DNA from 2 places in the Archangium sp. Cb G35 genome. Region 1 is predicted to be linked to the other one. Evidence: riboswitches for the same ligand, from Rfam matches in the RefSeq annotation. Region 1 holds a riboswitch; the other holds the start of a gene.
The links. A riboswitch is a leader RNA that binds a small molecule or an ion and turns the genes downstream of it on or off. The one in region 1 is predicted to bind cobalamin.
Positions count from the first base shown of each region.

Region 2: another riboswitch for cobalamin. It lies ahead of BO221_RS18315 (ribonucleoside-diphosphate reductase subunit alpha); the one in region 1 lies ahead of BO221_RS36370 (hypothetical protein).

Region 1 is NZ_MPOI01000013.1:375,688-386,597, forward strand. It holds gene BO221_RS36310 (MXAN_6577-like cysteine-rich protein) at 1-957, shown strand, start outside; gene BO221_RS36315 (ABC transporter substrate-binding protein) at 965-1,846, shown strand; gene BO221_RS36320 (iron ABC transporter permease) at 1,881-2,927, shown strand; gene BO221_RS36325 (hypothetical protein) at 2,972-3,157, shown strand; tRNA gene BO221_RS36330 (tRNA-Glu) at 3,254-3,326, shown strand; tRNA gene BO221_RS36335 (tRNA-Gly) at 3,426-3,497, shown strand; tRNA gene BO221_RS36340 (tRNA-Leu) at 3,521-3,595, shown strand; tRNA gene BO221_RS36345 (tRNA-Leu) at 3,622-3,696, shown strand; gene BO221_RS36350 (hypothetical protein) at 3,698-6,058, opposite strand; gene BO221_RS55080 (hypothetical protein) at 6,182-6,331, shown strand; tRNA gene BO221_RS36355 (tRNA-Glu) at 6,431-6,502, shown strand; tRNA gene BO221_RS36360 (tRNA-Gly) at 6,546-6,617, shown strand; tRNA gene BO221_RS36365 (tRNA-Leu) at 6,646-6,720, shown strand; cobalamin riboswitch at 6,753-6,974, shown strand; gene BO221_RS36370 (hypothetical protein) at 7,115-8,392, shown strand; gene BO221_RS36375 (cell surface protein) at 8,404-9,084, shown strand; gene BO221_RS36380 (ubiquinol-cytochrome c reductase iron-sulfur subunit) at 9,117-9,590, shown strand; gene BO221_RS36385 (adenylate/guanylate cyclase domain-containing protein) at 9,690-10,910, shown strand, end outside.
Region 2 is NZ_MPOI01000005.1:499,816-510,725, reverse strand. It holds gene recA (recombinase RecA) at 125-1,216, opposite strand; gene BO221_RS57355 (hypothetical protein) at 1,326-2,084, opposite strand; gene BO221_RS18320 (serine/threonine-protein kinase) at 2,273-3,238, shown strand; cobalamin riboswitch at 3,322-3,527, shown strand; gene BO221_RS18315 (ribonucleoside-diphosphate reductase subunit alpha) at 3,753-6,185, shown strand; gene BO221_RS18310 (ribonucleotide-diphosphate reductase subunit beta) at 6,311-7,291, shown strand; gene glmS (glutamine--fructose-6-phosphate transaminase (isomerizing)) at 7,383-9,218, opposite strand; gene glmU (bifunctional UDP-N-acetylglucosamine diphosphorylase/glucosamine-1-phosphate N-acetyltransferase GlmU) at 9,327-10,763, opposite strand; gene BO221_RS18295 (hypothetical protein) at 10,798-10,910, opposite strand, start outside.

The DNA of each region.
Region 1 (10,910 bases):
GCCTGGCTCTCCGGCTATGGTGAGCTGCCCGCCTGGAACGCCACGGGTCTGGTTCCCAACCACCTCCTCGTGCGCGAGCCCTACGTCTTCGTCCTCAACTCCACCAGCAACACGTTGCAGGTGCTCCGGCGCGATGGGGAGCCCGCCGGTGGTACGGGCCCTCGCTTCCCCAACGGCATCCCGCTCACCGACGTGGGCAGCGTGAACTTCGGCGCGAACACCAACCCGTATGGCTTCGTGCTGGAGGGCTCGGACGTCTATGTCACGCTGCTGGGCAACCTGCAGACGGATGCGTCCGCGGGTGGCAAGGTGGTCCGGGTCTCGGTGGCCGACCCCACCGCGCCCACCATCACGAACACCTTCCAGTTGCCCACGGGCGAGGCCCTGAAGCCCTTCCCGGGCCGCACCACCGCTCCCTCGCCCGCGGGCATCGCCGTGCACCAGGGCCGGGTGTACGCCGCGCTCGGCAACCTGGACACCCGGGACTTCTCCGTCGGAGGCCCCGGGTTCCTGGCCCGCATCGACCCCGCCACCGGAGTGGTGGAGCCCATCGAGCTCGGCACGGACTGCCTCAACCCGTTCTGGCTCGTCCCCGTGGGCGAGCGGCTGCTCGTGAGCTGCGGCGGCGCGGGCGTCTATGACCGCAACTTCAACCTCATCGACGTTCAGGGCACGGGCCTGGTGTTGCTCGGCACGGACGGCCGCGTGGTGGCCTCGCTCGCGCTGCGGTGCCCGGCGGGGACCTCGTGCCCGCTCCCGTCCGCGGGCCGTTTCTCCGTGGTGGGCAGCCGCGCCTACGTGGGCGATAACAACGGCGGCCGCGTCTTCGTCGTCGAGGTGGTGGGTGACTCGCTCGTGGAGCGGCGCGGGCTGGGCCCCGGTGCCGAGCCCCCCATCCTCGCTTGTCCGCGCAGCCGTGGGCCCTCCCTCGTCGGTGATGTCGTCGCGATTCCTTGAGCCTCTCATGAAGACCCGTCTCGCTCCGTTCGTCCTGCTCGCCGCGCTGTGCCTCGTCACCGCCGTGCACGCGGCTCCTCCCCAGGGAGGGCCTCGCTTCCTGGGCCCCAAGCCCCCCGAGAAGGTGAAGCGCGTGGTGACGCTCGTTCCGTCGCTCACGGAGACGGTGATCGCCCTGGGCGCCGGGAGCACGTTGGTGGGCGTTTCGACCTTCGATGAGGCGAAGGAGGTCGCCGGCCTTCCCCGGGTGGGAGGCTTCGTGAACCCATCCATCGAGCGGGTGGTGGGTCTCGAGCCGGACCTCGTGCTCGTCCAGCCCGGTCCTGGCAATCAGCGCGCCGTGGAGACGATGGCCCGGGTGGGAGTGCCCATCCTGCTGTTGCCGCTCCATACCGTCGCGGACACGCTGGAGGCGATGCGCGCGGTGGGCAAGGCGCTGGGGAAGCAGAAGGAGGCTGAGGCCCTCGTCCAGGGCATCGAGTCCACCCGTGCCCGCATCCGTGAACGGGCGAAGGGCTCCCGGGCGCCCCGAGTCCTGTTCGTCTATGGCTTCGAGCCGCTCGTCGTCGCAGGGCCGGGCTCCTTCGCGGATGAACTGTTGCGCGATGCCGGAGCCATCAACGTCGCCTCCGAAGCGGGCTCGGCGTACGCCGTTTATTCGCTCGAGCGCGCGGTGGGCTCGCGGCCAGAGGTGGTGGTGGATGCCGCGGATGTAGACGTGGGCAAGGACAAGGTGGCCGCGCTCCCGTCTCTCTCCCAAGCCCGGTGGGTGGAGGTGCCGTCCATGGCGCTGCTGCAGCCGGGTCCCTCACTGGGGCGTGGGCTGGAGGAGTTGTTCGCGCTGCTGCATCCGGCGGCGAAGAAGCCCGACGCGGGCACCCCGCGCTGAACGTGGAGCACGAGGGATGGGCCCGCGTCACATCATGAGAAAGGGATTCACTCCCGCCCGGGTGCTCGGGCTGTGCGGTGCATTCCTCGTCCTGTTGCTCGCCTCGTTCGTGCCGGCCGTCTCCTTCGGGGAGTGGCCCGTGTCTCTCTTCGAGGTCTTCGCCCACCCTGGTTCCACGGATAGCCATGTCTTCTGGTCCGTCCGGCTGCCGCATGTCCTGCTGGCGGCCATCGTCGGGGCGGGGCTCGCCGCCTCCGGCTCCACGCTACAGGGCGTGCTGCGCAATCCCCTGGCGGATCCCTTCATCCTCGGCGTCTCGGGGGGCGCGGCGCTCGGGGCCACCCTGGCCCTGGCCCTGGGTCTGGCCAGCGTGGAGGATGTGGCCCCGGGGCTGGGTGGGGGACTGACCCGCCTCTCCGCGCCCGCCCTGTTCGCCTTTCTCGGAGCCGTGGCGGCCATGCTCTTCGTGCTCGCCATCAGCCGGGGGCACGGTGGCCGGGCTCCCCATGCGGTGCTCCTCACGGGCGTCATCTTCAACACCTTCGCCGCGGCGGCCATCACCCTCATCAAGACGCTCGCCGGCCGGGACAGGCTGGAGGCGATCCTCTCCTGGCTCGCCGGTGACCTCGGCTCGGAGGAGCCCGGGACGCTCGTGCTGTCCGCGCTCCTCCAGGCCGTGGCCATCGGGGTGATGATCGCGCTCTCGGGACGGCTCAACCTGCTGACCCTGGGGGACGAGGACGCGGCCTCGCTCGGAGTGCCCGTGGTCCGGACCCGGCGGTGGTTGCTCCTCGCGGCGAGCGCAAGCGTGGCGGGGGTCGTGACGCTCTCGGGGCTCGTCGGCTTCGTGGGGCTGCTCGTGCCCCACCTGCTCCGGCTCACCCTCGGGCCCGACCAGCGTCTGCTCGTGCCGCTCTCGGCACTCGGGGGCGCGGCGTTTCTCACGCTCGCGGACCTGCTGGCGCGGCTGCTCTACCCCGTGTTCAACCAGTCCATTCCCGTGGGCGCTGTCACGGCGCTGCTCGGCGGACCGCTTTTCCTGGCGCTCCTGTACCGCAGCGGGCGGCTCACGGCGGGCTGAGGGGCTGGCGAGGCGAGTGCGCGAACGTTGTCAGGAACGAATTCATGCCGCGTCTTTTCTCGATGAAAGGAGCGGTGACCATGACGACGGTGACGAAGAATAGCCCGATGAACCTCAAGCACCTCAACGACACTGACGCTGGCATCGACGCGCTGACGCGTCCCGGTCTGGATGCCGCTCTGGACCTCTCTGGCCTCGAGCTGGAGGGTGGTCTACCGCCCGGACTCTGAAGCTTCCGCGACCTCGTCCCAGACGAGGCGAGGGACTCAGAGGCCGGGCTCCCAGAAAGGGACCCGGCCTCTTGTCGTTCCGGGTCCTGCTCTCCTGCCCCGTTCGTCTACTGGCTCAGGATACCGCGTTCTCACCGCGGAGAGACGGGTTCGACTCCCGTACGGGGTACACGCAGCAGCACAAGCTCTTGGATGCGATTGGATCGCAGCACGGCCGTCTACCGTGTGAACAGGGTTCGATTCCCTGCAGGAGCGCTCCACGAAACATGCGGCCGTGGCCGAGAGGTGAGGCCCCTGAGCGCCACTCAGGAGAACGCGGGTTCGAATCCCGCCGACCGCTCTTCGCAGTCCCAGCAGTCCCATGCCGGAGTAGCCCAACCTGGTAGAGGCGCCAGATCGAGAGTCTGGAGGTTGCGGGTTCGACTCCCGCTTCCGGCACACGCAGTCCAGCAGTGGAAGCACATGCCGCGGTAGCCCAACCTGGTAGAGGCGCTGTGTTCAGAACGCAGAGGTTGCGGGTTCGACTCCCGCCCGCGGTACTCAGAGGTTCATGCCGATGTTTCCCAGCGAGATGCTGGGTCCGAAGATGAGGGCCCATCGGCCCACTTCCCTTCCGATGGAGCCGTCCGGGAGCTTGATGAAGTAGGCCTCGCGGAACTCGTAGGCTCCCCAGGCGTGGATGCTCAAGGCGGCCTGCCCACCCGTGGAGCCTCCTCCCAGCGGGACGCGGATACCCAATCCCGCGACGGCGGCCAGCGTGGGGGGATAGTCGTTCAGCAGTCCTCCCGTCTGCACGAGCCCCACGCCCATCAGCCCCAACTCCAGTCCGAGCAGTCCCTCCTTGCCATGCTCGTCCAACAACGTGAGCCGGGACAGCAGGCCGAAGTTCAGCGTGAGCTGCCCCGTCGGCTGATTCAGCCGGTAGAGGCCGCTGGGGATGGTGGCGGTGGCGTACAGGCGCAGCCGCGAGCCCTCGACGGTCGCCGACCACTGCACCGAGGGCATGCTGGCCCGTGACGAGGGCGCCGCCAGCAGGTAGCGCGACTCGTCCACGATGTGGCTGACGCGTACGACGATGCGGTCGAACTGCTCGAGCACGTTCTTGAGCCAGAACGTCCGGGGCTCGCCGCCTGGCTGGAGCACCATGCGCTCGTTCACCCGCGCGGCCTCTCGCGCCGAGCCGCTGGCGGAAGTGACCTCCACCTCGAGGATGATCTCCTGCAAGCCATCCTCGGGCTTCAGCCGCTCCCGGTGGATGATGATGCGGCAACTGTCACGCGCGTCGAAGGGGATGCGCGTCGGCTTGCCAGGATGGATGCGCTGGGGATTCCCGTCCTTGTCGGCACACAGGAACTCGATGAGTGGCTCCTCGGACTCGGCCGACGCGCTGAGCTGCGCGGGCACCGAGGCTTCCCGCAGCGCCCGTTGGGTCCGCTCGTACACGACGGCGAGGTCCACCGAGCGCAAGGCCTGCGGCAACCCCTCGACGCGGTAGCCGAAGCGCAGCGGGACGAAGCCGCTGTTGTTCTCATCCCCTCGCACCCGGAAGCGCCCCTGGTCGTTCCGCACCGAGTAGGCCCCCTCGACGGACAGCGGCACGAGCCTCGCGCGCTCACCCGGAGACGCCACCGAGAGGTCCGCCTCCCGGTTGGTGGGAATGAAGTCGATCTTGCCGAAACCGGGAAGCTGAAGACTCGCGCGAGGGTAGGGCGCCGTGACGGTGTCCGCCGCGGTGGTGGCGATCACGGTCGGGTCCACCTCGGAGCGGGTGGCCGTGAGGGTCAACCGGTCCGCGCCCAGGCGCCCCACCCGCAGCAACACGAAGGTCGCCTCTTCCTCCCGGACCACCTGGGTCACCCCGGCGGGCTCGCCGTTGGCGCGCCAGTGGAAGGTCCGCGCCTCGGACGCGCAGCGCGGGTCCACCCGCACCACCACCCGCATGTCCTCCGCGCTTCTCAGCGGCGGTCCCGACACGAGCTCCACCGGGCAGTGCAGGAGTTGCAGCACCGTGGAGGCGCTGCTGTCGAGTGCCTCGCCCCGCGCGACGAACACCCGGGGCACCAGGCGTACCCGGAGGCCCAGACTCGTGACGAGGCCCGGCACGGCGCGCACGGAGACGCCGCCCTCGTTCAGCTCGCAGCGGGCGGGGCCACAGTCGACGGACGAGATGGCCTCGGGGTGTGGCAGCGCCAGACGGCCTTCTCCCGTGGAGAGATCCAGGGCGGGCACTCCCGGCAGGACCGAGGACAGGATGACGCGGCTCGGGCGCAATTGCAGCTCCGAGGATTCGAGCCGCCGGCCCGAGGCATTGAACGTGAGGACGCCTTCACCGAAGCGCGCCCCCGCCGGCAGCAGGAAGAGTGGCACGTCCGCCGGCACACCGCGGCGCACCGGCAACACGCAGGGTTGCGGAGTCTCCGAGGGCCCGGTGTTGAGGCAGGTCTCGTGTTCCATTCGCGCGTCGCGAGTGGGGCCCGGCCAGAACACCTGCGCTCCCGCCAGCCCTCGCCCGCGCAGCTCGAGCCGCCCCTCGTCCGCGGCCAGCAGTACGCTCGCCGGCTCGACTTCCGGGAAGGCCCCTGTCGCCACGAGCGTGAGCGTCTCCTGGGTGCCCGAGCAGCCGCTCGCGGCGGGCGCCACCTGGAGCGTCACCGGTTGGCCCACGCGTTCACTGCCTGCCCGGGGTGGGCGGACGGAGCGTGAATCCTCGCCCACCGTCCAGCCCTCCGACGCCGGGCCGCAGACGACCCGGTTGGGAAGGAGCAGGGAGTGGCCCCCGATGGGCGCCTGCACGACGGTGGCCTGCGCCCACGCCGTGCCGTCGAGGATCGACCACGCGACGAGCAGGGCAACCCACCCTGGAGAAGCAAGAACGGCGAAGTGCTGCGAACGCTGCGTCAAGAGAGCTCCCTGCTCGCGAGCGGTAGTGGGGGCAGGCCGTTTTGTCAATCGCTCCAGGCGCGAGCGGGCGTTGTCAGGAATGGATTCGTGCAGCGTCTTTTCTAGGTGAAAGGAGCGGTGACCATGACGACGGTGACGAAGAACAGCCCGATGAACCTCAAGCACCTCAACGACACTGACGCTGGCATCGACGCGCTGACGCGTCCCGGTCTGGATACCGCTCTGGACCTCTCCGGCCTGGAGCTGGAGGGTGGTCTACCGCCCGGACTCTGAAGCTTCCGCGACCTCGTCCCACCAGACGAGGCGTGGGACTCAGAGGCCGGGCTCCCAGAAAGGGACCCGGCCTCTTGTCGTTCCGGGTCCTGCTCTCCTGCCCCGTTCGTCTATCGGCGAGGACACCGCGCTCTCAATGCGGAAAGACGGGTTCGACTCCCGTACGGGGTACACGCAGCAGCACACGCTCTTGGATGCGATTGGAGCGCAACATGCGGCCGTGGCCGAGAGGTGAGGCCCCTGAGCGCCACTCAGGAGAACGCGGGTTCGACTCCCGCCGACCGCTCTTCGCAGTCCCAGCAGTGGAAGCACATGCCGCGGTAGCCCAACCTGGTAGAGGTGCTGCGCTCAGAACGCAGAGGTTGCGGGTTCGAATCCCGCCCGCGGTACTCGCAGTTGACAAGAGATGCCCCGCCGCCATATCCCGCCCACCGTCTTCGGTTCCTCCACCTGCCGGTGGGGACTCGAGGGAACCCGGTGTGAGTCCGGGACTGCCCCGCAGCGGTGAACGGGAACGAAAACCGTCAGGATGCACTGGTCCTCTCCCGAGGCCTGGGAAGCGACGGCCAGTAGACAAGGTGGCTTCCTCGCGAGGCCTCGCTGCCCGTGAGTCCGAAAACCTGCCGAGGACCCGTGCCGGTGGCACGGACAACACCGAGGCCTCCGAGGGGAGGCAGCGGGTGCGCCGCCGTGTGCGTCCTCTGTCAGGCCGTGTCCGGTTCGCATCCCGCTCCCACTCCTCTCGAAGGCATTCCGCCCGAGGGGGCGAGGAGCAGGACGCGAATGAAGATGGGAACGATGGGTTCGGGCCGGTTCGGCCGCTTCGTGGTGGTGCTGGGCACCCTGTCGCTGGGGCTGCTGGTCACGGGCTGCGAAGAGGAGTGCGTCGACCAGACCGACTGCGCGAACAAGCAGGGCGCTCCCGCAGAGGGCAAGCGCTACGAGTGCGTGGACAACCGCTGTGTGCAGCGGGACATCTCCGACGCGGGCACTGATGCCGGCACTGACGCGGGAACGGATGCGGGCACCGATGCGGGGACGGACGCAGGTACCGATGCGGGCACGTGCGCGGACCTGGTGCATGACGCGAAGCTCGGCACGCTGCAGCTCCAGGCGGGCTTCGCCATCGCCGAGTCCGTGACGCTCCCCGATGGTATCGGCGCGGTGACCGCCGTGAAGAATGGCAGCGACTTCAAGCTGTACGGCTTCAATGGCGCCGACGACAGCCTCTACGCGCTTGGCACCTGGCCGGCCATCGCTTCCAGCACCACGCCCCTCCAGGCCGTCATCCCCGAGACGGAGATGGGCGCGTTCCCGAGCGGCTATCTCACCAATGATGGCACCCGGCTGCTGACCGGCTACACCAAGGGCGAGGCCGGCTTCCCGGGCAAGGTCCTCGTCTACGACACGGTCACTCCGGCCGAGACCAGCTACGTCTCCGCCGCGGGCAACTTCTCCGCCGCCGCCGTTCCCGGTGCCTTCCTCATCAACGGCGTGGGCATCGAGGGCGTGGCCGGGAGTGACACCGCCATCTACGCGCTGCGGACGGACACCAAGCCCTTCCAGGGCTCGAAGCTGGCGACCTTCCCGGTCTCGGGTGCCTTCAGTGGTTACTCGGCCGTCACGAGCGACAACGTGGCCGTGCTCGGCTACGCGGCCTCCGATACCTCGACGTCTGATCCGTGGGACAGCATCAACTACCTGACCGCCGTGGCTCCCGCGGTGTACTCGCCTGCCATCTCGGGCGGGACGGCCTTCGCGCTCACCAACCCCAACGCGATCGAGATCTACGCGAAAAGCGATCTCCAGGGCGTCGCGGGGTTCGGCAAGGGTGTGGCTCTGCACCGTGGCACCTTCACCGCCACCCAGGAGGTCTCGCGCATCGAGCTGACGGTGGGCGGCATCACCCCCAGCACCGTGACCGCGGGTGACCTCACGCCCGTCCTCACCACCAGCAACACCTGCACCAACGTGGTGACGATGGCTCCCATGGGCGAGGATCTGCTCGTCGGCGTGAAGGACAAGAACGGCCGCCGGCTCGTCCGTCTGCAGCAGCGCTAAGGGCCATGAGGATGCACGGCACCCTGGCGCGCTGGCGCGCCTGTCTCTCCATGTGCCTGCTCGCCGCGGGCTGCGGGGGTCCCTCCGAGGAGGAGAAGGACCCCCCGGCCCCGGTGGTCTGCGCGAGTGAGAACAACCCGTTCGCCGACAAGGTGTTCTCCTTCTCACCCGGTGATTCCGCCGGCTTCGGCCAGGACGGCTACCCCACCATCGTGCTCGGACCGCCCCGTGGTGGCGGCTCCGGCATGGGCTCGCTGGACGTGCTCTCGCTCGGCGAGCGGGGGGAGATCGTCCTCGAGTTCACCGACATCGGCGTGGTGGACGGGCCCGGCGTGGACCTGCTCGTCTTCGAGAACGCCTTCAGCAACTACGCGGAGACGGCCTTCGTGGCGGTGAGCGAGGACGGCAAGACGTGGCGGGAGTTCCCCTGTGACCCCTCGGATGGGACCCAGGGCTACCCCGGCTGCGCGGGCGTGAAGCCCGTGTTCTCCACGCCGGACAACGGCATCAGCCCCACGGATCCGTCCGTGGCGGGAGGGGACGGCTTCGACCTGTCCACCCTCGGTGTGGCCCGGGCCCGCTTCATCCGCATCCGGGACAGTGGGCTGAATGGCTACGGCTTCACCTCCGGCGGGTTCGACCTGGACGCCGTCGCGGTGGTGAACGGCTCTCCCATCTGCGAGTGGAAGTGATGGACGCGCCCCCGCCTCCCGAGACCCCCGGAATGGACCGGCGAGCCGTGCTCGGCTCGCTGCTGCACGGCACCTGTGCCCTCGCCGCGCTCTGTTCCGGCTGTGGTCCCGAGTGGCGGGAGGCCACCGTCCTCCCGTTCTCCGACGCGGAGGCCTGCGGCGTCACCCCCGGCCGTCCCGAGGAGGGCTGGGTGGAGGTGAAGCTGACCGAGTACCCGGCGCTGAGGCGTCCGGGGGGCTCGGCGGTGGTGCGCGTCCCCGAGGCCCTGCTCGACGTGGTGGTCATCCACACCGCGTCGGGCTGCTTCTCCGCCGTCTGGCACATCTGCACGCACGGGGACTGCCACGTCACCCACGTCCCCGGGCAGGCCCTCCTGGAGTGCCCCTGCCACGGCTCGCGCTTCGGCGAGGATGGCCGGGTCCTGCTCGGTCCCGCCACCCGTCCGTTACAGAGCTTCCGGGTGGCGCGGGTGGATGACTCGGTGTGGATCCACCGGCCCCGCTGACGGCGTGGCTCCACCCACCCTGGGGCGGATTTGACTCCGGGTGTCAATCGCCGCCTCCAGGCGAATGGCGCGCCCGGGTCGTGTAATCTCCCCGCCGCGATGTGGCAGATCATCATCAACGGCCCGGGTTACTTCGACACTGCCTACGAGCTTCCCGAGGGCGTCACGCACCTCGGCCGCGCGGATGAGAACGACATCGTCCTCGGCGGGGATCTCGTGTCACGACGGCACGCCAGGCTCGTGGCCGAGGGCGACACCCTGCGCATCGAGGACCTCGGCAGCCGCAACGGCAGCCGCGTCAACGGCACGCCCCTGCAAGGCAGCATCGCCCTGCTCCCCGGCGACACCATCTCCCTGGGCGAGAACACCCTCTCGGTGCGCCAGCCCAACCAGGTGGAGAACGCCGCCACCGAGATGGTGGACCTGGGCGCCGGAGGCGTGCGCCGCTTCGGCCATGGCGATGACGTGGGGCCCTCCGTCATCTTCGCCAAGAACATCAAGAACGTGGACCTGTTGCGGGCGCTCGACAACTTCTCCAGCCCCTTCGACACTGCTCCCGCCACCGCCGCTCCCATCCTCCCGGCGGCGCCCACCGCCCCCCGGGGAGCCTACGAGACGCTCCTCCTCCTCTTCCACACCGCCGAGGCGCTCGCCACCTCCGCCACCCTGACGGCCTTCCTCGAGGCCACCATGGACCGGGTGCTCGAGCGCATCGACGCCACCACCGCCGTGGTGCTGCTGCGCCACCCCACCGGCGTCTTCGTGCCCGCCGCCGTGCGCCACCGCGGCAAGCTCGCCAAGGGCGAGGTGCCCGTCTCCGATGGCATCATCGAGCAGGCCCTCAGCGAGGGCCGCGCGCTCGTGGTGGGCGACGTGCGCGATGACCGCCGCTTCGCCAGCCGCGAGAGCGTCATCCTCTATGGTGTGGACCGGGTGCTCTGCATCCCCATCGGGCTCGAGCCTCCCTTCTCCGGCGTCCTCTACGTCAACACCTCCGCGGCGAACGACACCGAGCTGGAAATCATGCTCGACACCTGCACCGCCGTGGCGCACCTGGTGGCCACCGGCGTGCAGAAGTTCTCCGCCGCCTCGGGCAGTGGGGCCTCTCCGCTGCGTCACCACCTGGAGCGCTTCCTCGGGCCCGAGGTGGCCGAGCGGCGCACGCCCGAGGTCCAGCGCTCCGGTGGCAGGCTGCCCGCGCTGGCGGAATGCAACCTCACCATCGTCCACGCCGAGCTCGTCGGCTTCGGCGCGCTGGGCGCGAAACTCGGTGCCCTGCGCACCACCGAGTTGCTCAACGACTTCCACTCGCGCCTGGGT
Region 2 (10,910 bases), on a different contig from region 1:
AGTTCCAGCGGGCGGAGGGTGACGAAGAACCGTTGTGACGGGCCGCGGGGGTACCAGAAAAGCAAGGGGCCGCCCCCCCTCTCGGGAAGACGGCCCCTGGTACTTCAGGCTGAGAAGGCCCGGACTACTTCGCGGCCTTCGCGCGCTGGCGCTTCTCGCTGTGGCCCTCGGCGGGAGTCTCCTCGGCGGGAGCCGGGACGGCGGCCAGGGCCGGCTTGCCGATGCCGTACTTCTCCATCACCTGCCGCTCCACCTCCACGCGCACCTCCGGGTGGTCGCGCAGGTAGTCCTTCGCGTTCTCACGGCCCTGGCCGATCCGCTCGCCCTTGAAGGAGAACCAGCTGCCGCTCTTCTCGATGATGCCGTCGTTGGACGCCAGATCGATGAGGTCTCCCTCCTTCGAGATACCCGTGCCGTACATGATGTCGAACTCGACCTCCTTGAACGGAGGCGCCACCTTGTTCTTCACCACCTTCACGCGGGTGCGGCTGCCCACCACGTTCTCGCCATTCTTGATGGCGCCCACGCGGCGGATGTCCAGACGCTGCGACGCGTAGAACTTCAGCGCGTTACCGCCCGTCGTCGTCTCGGGGTTGCCGAACATCACGCCAATCTTCATGCGGATCTGGTTGATGAAGATGACGCACGTCTGGCTCTTGCTGATGGTACCCGTCAGCTTGCGCAGCGCCTGGCTCATCAGACGGGCCTGCACACCCATGTGCGCATCACCCATCTCGCCCTCGAGCTCGGCCTTGGGAACCAGCGCCGCCACCGAGTCCACCACCAGCACGTCGATGGCGCCCGAGCGCACCAGCATCTCGGCGATTTCCAGCGCCTGCTCACCGGTGTCCGGCTGGCTCAGCAGCAGGTCATCGGTGCGCACGCCCAGCTTGCGCGCGTAGCCGATGTCCAGCGCGTGCTCGGCGTCGATGTAGCCGGCCACGCCGCCGCGCTTCTGCGCCTCGGCCACGATGTGAAGGCAGAGGGTCGTCTTACCGGAAGACTCCGGCCCGTAGATCTCGACGATGCGGCCCTTGGGCACACCGCCGACGCCCAGTGCGATGTCGAGCGAGACGCTTCCCGTCGAAATGGCCTGAACATCCCGGACCAGCGGCTCCTCGTTGCCGAGCCGCATGATCGACCCCTTACCGAACTGGCGCTCCACAGCGGACATCGCCAGTTCGATCGCCTTCTCCTTCTCTGGATTCACGGCCATTTCGTCTTGCTCCTTGCGTATGCGGCGAGCCACCCCGGCCCACCTGAACTCGCGTTTAGTATCGCGTAGGGATAACCCTAGTCCATCCCTCTGACATGACCCACGGCGTTCACCGCCGAGGCAGCATGAGGAGCAACCAGGCCAACAGTCCAGCTCCCCCGCTGAGGGCTCCGTAGTAACCCCCGAAGACGCCCAGGTATAGCTGAAGGAGTGACAGGACGAGCAGGCCCAGCAGGCCCGCCCGCTGTGACGCCGAGCGTTCAGGGCCCAACAACGCCGGCACCAGGGACAGCAGCGACAGTCCCCAGAGCAGGACGAGGGGCAGCCCCGGGCCGTCCAGCTCCAGGGACGGTGTATGGGTCAGCACCTGGGCGGCGATGCCCACCGCCATCAGCGCCCCGGCCGCCGTGGGCCTCCAGGGGGAGTCATTAGAGGCTCCATCCTGGCCACGCAGGAAGGCCAGATCCTCCGGGCGGACCTCCAGCGCGTAGGGGAAGCCGAGCCGAGTCAGTGCCTCGGTGGCCGCCGCCCGGCACGCGCGGCCTCCCGTGTCCTCCAGTCCCGCGAGCTGGCCGCTCTCCAGGAGCTGCTCGAGCAGATCCGCCACCTCCCGCGAGCCCCCTCCAGCCGCCAGCGCGTCCAGCAGCTGGTTCAGCACCCCGGCCACCTGGGCGCGATCCGCGTCGCTGGCCGCCATCCGCGCATCCTGGACGAGGGCGAGCACCTGCCCCAGGTCCTCCTCGGGCCCGGCGGGGCTGGCCGGCGCCTCCCAGGGGGCCAGGGAGGGCAGCTCCGCGCTCCCCTCTTCCCCCAATTCGCCCTGGCGGGAACCGGAGCCGGGCGGGCGTGTGTGGGTGCTGTCGGTCACGGCCAGGACTGTAACGACCGGGACCCACTACCTCCAAAGCATCCCGCCCCTCCCCTACCCCGGAGCTTCCGCCACCCGACGCCGGGACCTCCGGCCGCCACCCGGATGACAGCACCCCGCCCTCCGGGGAGGCATGTGGGCATTTCCCGTACCTGAATCAGGGTGGTGACAGAGTAGAATCGCTGACCGTGCAGCCCCCCGGACAGCCCAAGACCGTGGAAATCCCCTCGCGCCGCTTCGGGCGCTATGTGCTCCGCTCGCGCCTGGGCTCGGGGGGAATGGCGGAGGTCTTCCTCGCGGAGGCGAAGGACGAGAAGGGGGCCCCTTTCAAGGTGGCGCTGAAGCTGATGCGCAAGGACGTCACCGCCGAGTCCTTCGCCGACGAGGCGGACCTGATGGGCCTGCTGGAGCACCCCAACCTGGTGCACCGGCTGGAGATTGGAGAGGCCTTCGGGCGCTACTTCATCGCCATGGAGTTCCTGGTGGGTGGAGACCTGGACGGAATGCTCCGGGCGCACGAGCGGCAGGGGCAGCGCATCCCATTGGCCGCGGGCGTCCACGTGTGCATCGAGGTACTGCGGGCACTGGCCTACTTCCACCAGGCGCGCACGCGCACCGGCCGGCCGCTGGAGCTGGTCCACGGGGACGTGAATCCCGCCAACATCTTCTTCTCCGGGCAGTGCGAGGTGAAGCTCGGCGACTTCGGCGTGGCCAAGGCGCGCGGGTTGGACCTGGGCCCGGAGGAAGGCGTGACGGCGGGCAAGCTGCACTACCTGTCGCCGGAGCAGACGCGCGGGGACTCGGTGACGCTGGCCTCGGATCTCTTCTCCATGGGCATCGTCCTGCACGAGCTGGTGCTGGGCTTCCACCCCTTCGAGCGCGGCAGTGACGACCCCGACGTGGTGATGGCGGCCATCCGGTCGGCGAAGCTGAATCTGCCGGACACGTTGGACAAGCGGCTGGCGGCGGTGATGCGCAAGGCGCTGGCACCCGACGTGAACCAGCGCTACCGCACGGCGGGCGAGTTCGCGGGAGCGCTCCTGACGTGGGCCCTGGACACGGGCCAGCCCTTCAGCCCGCGCGAGATCCAGGCGGGGCTGCAACAGGCGCTCTCCCTGGCGCTCTGGGAACGCGAGAAGGGCCACCCAAGGTAGCCCAGAAGTACGATCGCTCGAAGCAGGACACAAGGCCCGGAACGTCGGCCACTGATCCTTTGACAGCATGGGGCACCCCCCTTACGTTGACGCGCGTCGCTGGTGCCCGGGTCTCGGCCCGGGCTTGAAAGGGAATCCGGTGTGAATCCGGAGCTGCCCCGCAGCGGTCAGCGAGAACGAACCCGTCCACGCACACTGGCCGAGAGGCTGGGAAGGGGACGGTTGTAGGCGTCGGCGATGAGCCGGGTGCTCGCGAGCCCGAAGACCTGCCAGCCACCTGCCCCTGGGGAGAAATCCGGGGGTGGATCGACCTGGACGCCTCGTGGGGAGGTGGAAGGTTCCGTGCGCCACGGGTTCCCCGTGCTCGTCCGGCCCGTCCGCTCTCCTCGTGGGGTGCTCCAGTCGCCCGAGGGGGCGAAGGTCGGCCTGGCGAGTCATCGCACGTCGCAATGCGCGACACGGGCAGACCTTTTTCTCCGCGGATCCACACGGTCGCGAACGGAGGAGGAGGAGCATGCTGAACGGAACCCACATCACGTCCACGACACCGCCGCCCACCACCATGAGGGTGCGCAAGCGCAACGGGGTGCTCGAGGGCGCGGACCTGAACAAGATCGTCCGGGCGATCGGCCGCTGTTGCGATGGGCTGCGTCAGGTGGATGCCATCCGCGTGGCGACGAAGACGATCGCCGGCCTCTATGACGGTGCCTCGACGCAGGAGTTGGATCAGCTCTCCATCCAGACCGCGGCCTCGCTGACGCTGGAGGAGCCCGAGTACGCGAAGCTCGCGGCGCGGCTGCTCGCCACGTACATCGACAAGGAGGTCTCCGGTCAGGAGATCCACTCCTTCTCGCAGTCGATCGCCGCCGCGCACCGGCTCGGCCTCGTGAACGAGCGCGTGGCCCGGCTCGTCTCGACGAACGCGCGCAAGCTGAACGACACGATCGACCCTTCGCGCAACCGGCTCTTCGAGTACTTCGGGCTGCGGACGGTCTACGACCGCTACCTGCTCAAGCACCCGACGACGCGCGAGGTGCTGGAGACGCCGCAGCACTTCTTCATGCGCATCGCGGTGGCGCTCGGGGAGACGGTGCCCGAGGCGCTGGAGCTCTACCGGCTCTTCTCGATGCTCGAGTACGTGCCGAGTTCCCCCACGCTCTTCAACTCGGGCACGTGCCACGAGCAGCTCTCGTCGTGCTTCCTGCTGGACTCGCCCGGGGACGAGCTGGAGAGCATCTACCAGCGGTACACGGACGTGGCGATGCTCTCGAAGTTCTCGGGAGGCATCGGGCTGGCGTACCACCGGGTGCGTTCGCGCGGCTCGCTGATCGGGAGCACGAACGGGCACAGCAACGGCATCGTCCCGTGGCTGAAGACGCTGGACGCGTCGGTGGCGGCGGTGAACCAGGGCGGGAAGCGCAAGGGCGCGGCCTGCGTGTACCTGGAGACGTGGCACGCGGACCTGGAGGAGTTCCTCGAGCTGCGTGACAACACGGGCGACGAGGCGCGGCGCACGCACAACCTGAACCTCGCCAACTGGATCCCCGACCTCTTCATGAAGCGCGTCGAGGCGGATGGGAAGTGGTCCCTCTTCGACCCGAAGGGGGTGCCGCACCTCACGGACCTGTACGGCGAGGAGTTCGATCGCGCCTACGAGGAAGCGGAGCGGCAGGGCCTCGCGGCGAAGACGCTGAAGGCGCGCGAGCTCTACGCACGAATGATGCGGACGCTGGCGCAGACCGGGAACGGCTGGATGACGTTCAAGGACAAGTCGAACCGGGCCTGCAACCAGACGGCGCTGCCGGGCCGGGTCGTCCACCTGTCGAATCTCTGCACGGAGATTCTCGAGGTGACGTCGCGGGACGAGACGGCCGTGTGCAACCTCGGCTCCATCAACCTCTCGCGGCACACGTCGGTGGACGAGAGCGGCCGGGTGTCCTTCGACTGGGAGAAGCTGGGGCGGACGGTGCGGACGGCGGTGCGGCAGTTGGATCGGGTGATCGACCTGAACTACTACCCCATCCCCTCGGCGAAGGGCTCGAACCTCCGCTGGCGCCCGGTGGGCCTGGGCGTCATGGGCCTGCAGGACGTGTTCTTCCAGATGCGCCTGCCCTTCGACAGCGCCGAGGCGCGGGCCGTGTCGCGGAAGATCTCCGAGGAGATCTACTTCCACGCGCTCTCCGCCTCGACGGACCTGGCGGCCGAGCACGGAGCCCACCCGGCCTTCTCCGAGACGCGGGCGGCGCGCGGCGAGCTCCAGTTCGACGCGTGGAACGTGGTCCCCGAGGACACGGCGCGCTGGGACGCGCTGCGTGCCCGCGTGAAGCAGGTGGGCCTGCGCAACTCGCTGCTGATCGCGATCGCCCCCACGGCGACCATCGCGTCCATCGCGGGCTGCTACGAGTGCATCGAGCCGCAGGTGTCCAACCTCTTCAAGCGCGAGACGCTCTCGGGAGACTTCCTCCAGGTCAACCGCTACCTCGTCGAGGAGCTGAAGACGCTCGGCATGTGGAACGAGGACATGCGGGCCCGCATCAAGCTGGCGGAGGGCTCCATCCAGTCGCTCGAGGAGATTCCGGCGAATGTGCGAGCCATCTACCGCACGGCGTGGGAACTGCCGATGCGCTCGCTCATCGACATGGCGGCGGACCGGGGTGCCTTCATCGACCAGAGCCAGTCGCTCAACCTGTTCATGGAGGCGCCGAACATCGGCCAGCTCAGCTCCATGTACATGTACGCGTGGAAGAAGGGGCTGAAGACGACCTACTACCTGCGCTCGCGGCCGGCCACGCGCATCGCGAAGGCCACCGTGGACGCGTCCCGGAACGGCTCGGACACGAAGCTGAACGGCACCGGCGAGATCGCGCGAGCGGAGCCGAAGCCCACCGATGAGCAGGCCGTGGCCTGCTCCCTCGAGAACCCCGAAGCCTGCGAGGCCTGCCAGTGAGCGCACCGACGAACGACACCTGGACTCCGATGAACCTCCCGCCCGTGCGAGACACTGCCCCCGTAGTGCCCAACAAGGTCTCACACGCGACGCCGAAGACGGGTGCGCGCCTGCTGGACCCGGGCATGAACCTCACGCTGCGCCCGATGCAGTATCCGGTCTTCTTCGAGATGTACCGCAACGCCATCAAGAACACCTGGACGGTGGAGGAGGTGGACTTCTCGACGGACGTGGGAGACCTGCGCTCGAAGATGACGGCGGCGGACCGTCACCTCATCCAGCGGCTGGTGGCCTTCTTCGCGACGGGCGACTCCATCGTGGCGAACAACCTCGTGCTGAACCTCTACAAGCACGTGAACGCCCCCGAGGCGCGCATGTACCTGTCGCGGCAGCTCTACGAGGAGGCGCTGCACGTGCAGTTCTACCTCACGCTGCTCGACACGTACGTGCCGGACCCGGCCGAGCGGGCCCGGGCCTTCGCGGCGATCGACACCATCCCGAGCATCCGCAAGAAGGCGGAGTTCTGCTTCAAGTGGATGGACTCCATTGGCGAGCTGGAGCGGCTGGAGACGCGGGAGCAGCGGAGGAAATTCCTCCTGAACCTCATCTGCTTCGCGGCCTGCATCGAGGGGCTCTTCTTCTTCGCGGCGTTCGCGTACGTGTACTTCCTGCGCTCGCGGGGGCTGCTGCACGGGCTGGCGGCGGGGACCAACTGGGTCTTCCGCGACGAGAGCGCGCACATGGCCTTCGCCTTCGAGGTGGTGAAGACGGTGCGCCGCGAGGAGCCCGGCCTCTTCGACGCGGAGATGGAGCGCGAGGTCGCCACCATGCTGGAGGAAGCGGTGGCGTGCGAGCTCCAGTTCGCCGAGGACATCCTGGGACTCGGGGTCGCGGGGCTCTCGGTGCACGAGATGCGGCAGTACCTGGAGTTCGTCGCCGATCAGCGGCTGGTGATGTTGGACCTGCCGAAGCGCTACGGCGCGAAGAACCCGTTCGGCTTCATGGACCTGCAGGACGTGCAGGAGCTGGCGAACTTCTTCGAGCGCCGCGTCTCGGCGTACCAGGTGGGCGTCGCCGGAGAGGTCACCTTCGACGCGGCCTTCTGACCGGAAGGCTCAGCTGGAAATGAAAACGCCCGGGGGCCTCGAAGCGAGGCATCCCCGGGCGGGCTGGATCGGCGGACCGATCCGGCGCGGACTACTCGACCGTCACGCTCTTGGCGAGGTTGCGCGGCTGATCCACGTCGTTCCCGCGCAGATCCGCCACGTGGTACGCGAGCAGCTGCAGGGGGATGGTGGCCACCACCGGCGCGAGCAGCGCGCTGGCGGCGGGGATGCGGACGACGTGATCCGCGAGCGAGGCCACGTGCGCGTCATCCTCGTCGATGATCGCGATGACCTTGCCGCCGCGCGCCCGCACCTCCTCGATGTTGCCGATGATCTTCTCGTACGCCACGTGCGGCTGCTTGGGCGCGATGACCACCACCGGCATCTTCTCGTCGATGAGCGCGATGGGACCGTGCTTCATCTCACCGCCGGCATAGCCCTCGGCGTGGATGTAGGAGATCTCCTTGAGCTTGAGCGCGCCCTCGAGCGCCACCGGGTGCATGGGGCCGCGGCCGAGGAAGAGGAAGTCCTGCGCGTTCATGAACTCGCGCGCCACGCGCTTGACCGAGGTCTCGCACTTGAGCACGTCCTCGATCATCTTGGGGATCTCGGTCAGCGAGGTCAGGTGCTCCTGCGCCGCCTTGACGGTGAGCGTGCCACGCATGCGGCCGAGCTTCACCGCCAGCAGGTAGAGACCCACCAACTGCGTGGTGAAGGCCTTGGTGGAGGCCACGCCAATCTCAGGGCCCGCGTTGGTGAGGATGGTGATGTCCGCCTCACGCGTCATGGCGCTGCCGATGACGTTGCACAGCGCGAGCGCCGTGGCACCACGCGCCTTGGCCTCCTTGAAGGCCGCCAGCGTGTCCGCCGTCTCGCCCGACTGGCTGATGGCGATGGCCAGGTGCGAGGACTCCACGATGGGATCGCGGTAGCGGAACTCGCTGGCCAGCTCCACCTCCACCGGGATGCGCGCCAGGGACTCGATCATCGCCTTGCCGGCGATGCCCGAGTGCCACGAGGTGCCGCACGCCAGGATGGTCACCTTGGTGAGCGAGCGCACCTTCTCCGGGCTCAGGTTCCAGCCCTCGAAGTGCACGTCGCCCTCGGAGAGGAGCATGCGGCCGCGCAGCGTGTCCGCCACCGCGCGAGGCTGCTCCATGATCTCCTTGTGCATGAAGTGCTTGTGGCCGCCCTTCTCCGCCATCATCGGCGTCCAGTCGATGCGGCGGGTGGGCCGGTTCACCTTCTGGCCGGAGCGGCCGTAGATGTCCACGCTGGAGGCGGTGATGACGGCCAGGTCACCCTCCTCCATGTAGACGAAGTCGCGCGTGTGCTCGAGCAGCGCCGGCACGTCGCTGGCCAGGAAGTTCTGCCCCTGGCCAAGGCCGAGCACCATGGGAGAGGAGTCCTTGGTGCAGACGATCCGGTTCGGGTCGCTGGTGGTCACCACCGCCAGGGCGTAGGTGCCCTTCACCTGGGCGATGGCCGCGCGCACCGCCGCCGGCAGATCCAGGCCGCTCTTGAGCTCATCGGAGATGAGGTGGGCGAAGACCTCGGAGTCCGTCTCGGAGGAGAAGTGGTGCCCCTTGGCGCGCAGCTCCTCCTTGAGGGCGAGGTGGTTCTCGATGATGCCGTTGTGCACCACCGCCACGCCACCGTAGGTGTGCGGGTGGGCGTTCTCGTCCGAGGGACGCCCGTGCGTGGCCCAGCGCGTGTGACCGATGCCCACGGTGCCCTGCGGCACGTCAGTCTGGACGCGGTTCTCCAGGTTCTTCAGCTTGCCCGTGGCCCGCACCACGTTCAGGACGTTGCGGTTCACCACCGCCACGCCAGCGGAGTCATACCCCCGGTACTCGAGCTTCTTCAGCCCGGACACCAGAATGGGAGCCGACTCCTTGTCCCCGACATACCCAACAATGCCGCACATGTTGTCCGTCCTCTCTCACGCCCGAACCCCGGTTTGCAAATTCCGGGGGCATTTCCACCCACATCGGGCGACACCTGTCGCCCTCAAGACAAGCAAGACGCGGGCCGACTACCCCGCGGAGGCCTTGTCCGGCTTGGAAGTGCCTGCTTCCGCGGACTTGGCCATGCGCGCCTTCTTCCTCTCCACCCAGCCTTCCATGTTGAGCTGTGGCGTACGGGACACGGCGAGGCTCCCGGGAGGCACATCTTTCGTCACCGTGGTGCCCGCACCGACATACGCACCGTCCCCGACTTTCACAGGGGCCACCAGCTGGGAGTCCGAGCCGATGAAGACACCATCCCCCAGCTCGGTGACGTGCTTGTTCACCCCGTCGTAGTTGCAGGTGATGGTGCCGGCGCCCACGTTGACCTTGGCGCCGATCTTCGCGTCGCCCAGGTAGGCCAGGTGGTTGGCCTTGGAGCCGCGGCCGAGGCGGGCCTTCTTCGTCTCCACGAAGTTGCCCAGGTGCACCTCCTCGGCGAGGTCCGTGCCGGGGCGCAGCCGCGAGAACGGGCCGAGGATGCAGCGCTCGCCCACCCGGGCCTCCTCCAGGACGGTGTACGGCTTGATGGTCGTCCCGTCGGCCACCGAGGAGGCGTACAGGACGCTGCCCTGTCCGATGGTGACGTTGCGGCCCACCACCGTGGCGCCCGACAGCGTCACCATGGGGGCAATCTCCGTGTCCGAGCCGATGGCCACGCCCTCCTCGATGTACGTGGTGGCGGGGTCCGTCAGGGTGACGCCGTTGCGCATGTGCCAGGTGTTGATGCGCGCCTGGAGCTCCTTGGCGCGCGCCGCCAGCTCCACCCGGTCATTCACGCCGGCCGCCTCGCCGAACTCGGCCTCGATGGAGCCCACCGGCCCCTGGGCCGCGGCCATCTCCACCAGGTCCGTCAGGTAGAACTCGCCCTGCGCGTTCGCGCTGCGGATGTTGGCCAGCGCCTTCCACAGGAAGGAGGACTCCACCAGGTAGAGGCCCGCGTTGCACTCGCGCACCTGGCGCTGCTCGGGGGTGGCGTCCTTGTGCTCGACGATGCGCACCACCCTGCCCATCTCGCGGATGACGCGGCCGTAGCCGGTGGGATCCGCCGGAGACATGGACACCAGGGAGAGCACGCCACCACTCTTGCCGTGCGCGGTGGACAGCGCCTCGAGCGTCTCGCGGCGCACCAGAGGCACGTCCCCGGAGAGGATGAGCACGCGCCCGTTGAAGTCCTTCAGCGCGCTTTCCGCCGAGCGCACCGCGTCCGCCGTGCCCCGCTGCTCCTTCTGGAGCGCGAAGCGCAGGGGAGCGGTGGGGAAATGAGCGCGGATGGAGCGCTCCACCGCGTCTGCCTGGTGGCCCACCACCGGCACCACGGGAGAGGCGCCCAGTTCCAACGCTCGCATGAGGGGATAGGCACAAATGGGCTTGCCGAGGATGGGGTGAAGGACCTTGGCCTTCTCCGACTTCATCCGCGTGCCCTTACCAGCGCACAACACCACCGCCGCCAGAGGAGCTGTCATAAGCGGCGATTACTAGGGATGCGAAAGCGGCACGTCAACCGCGAGCAGGTGGGCGCGTGGGGCGGATGCCCTCCGGACGGGCCTGCACTGAGACGGACAGCGTGTTGCTCTGCACGGTGATACCGAACGTCGGTTTGAGGAAGAGCG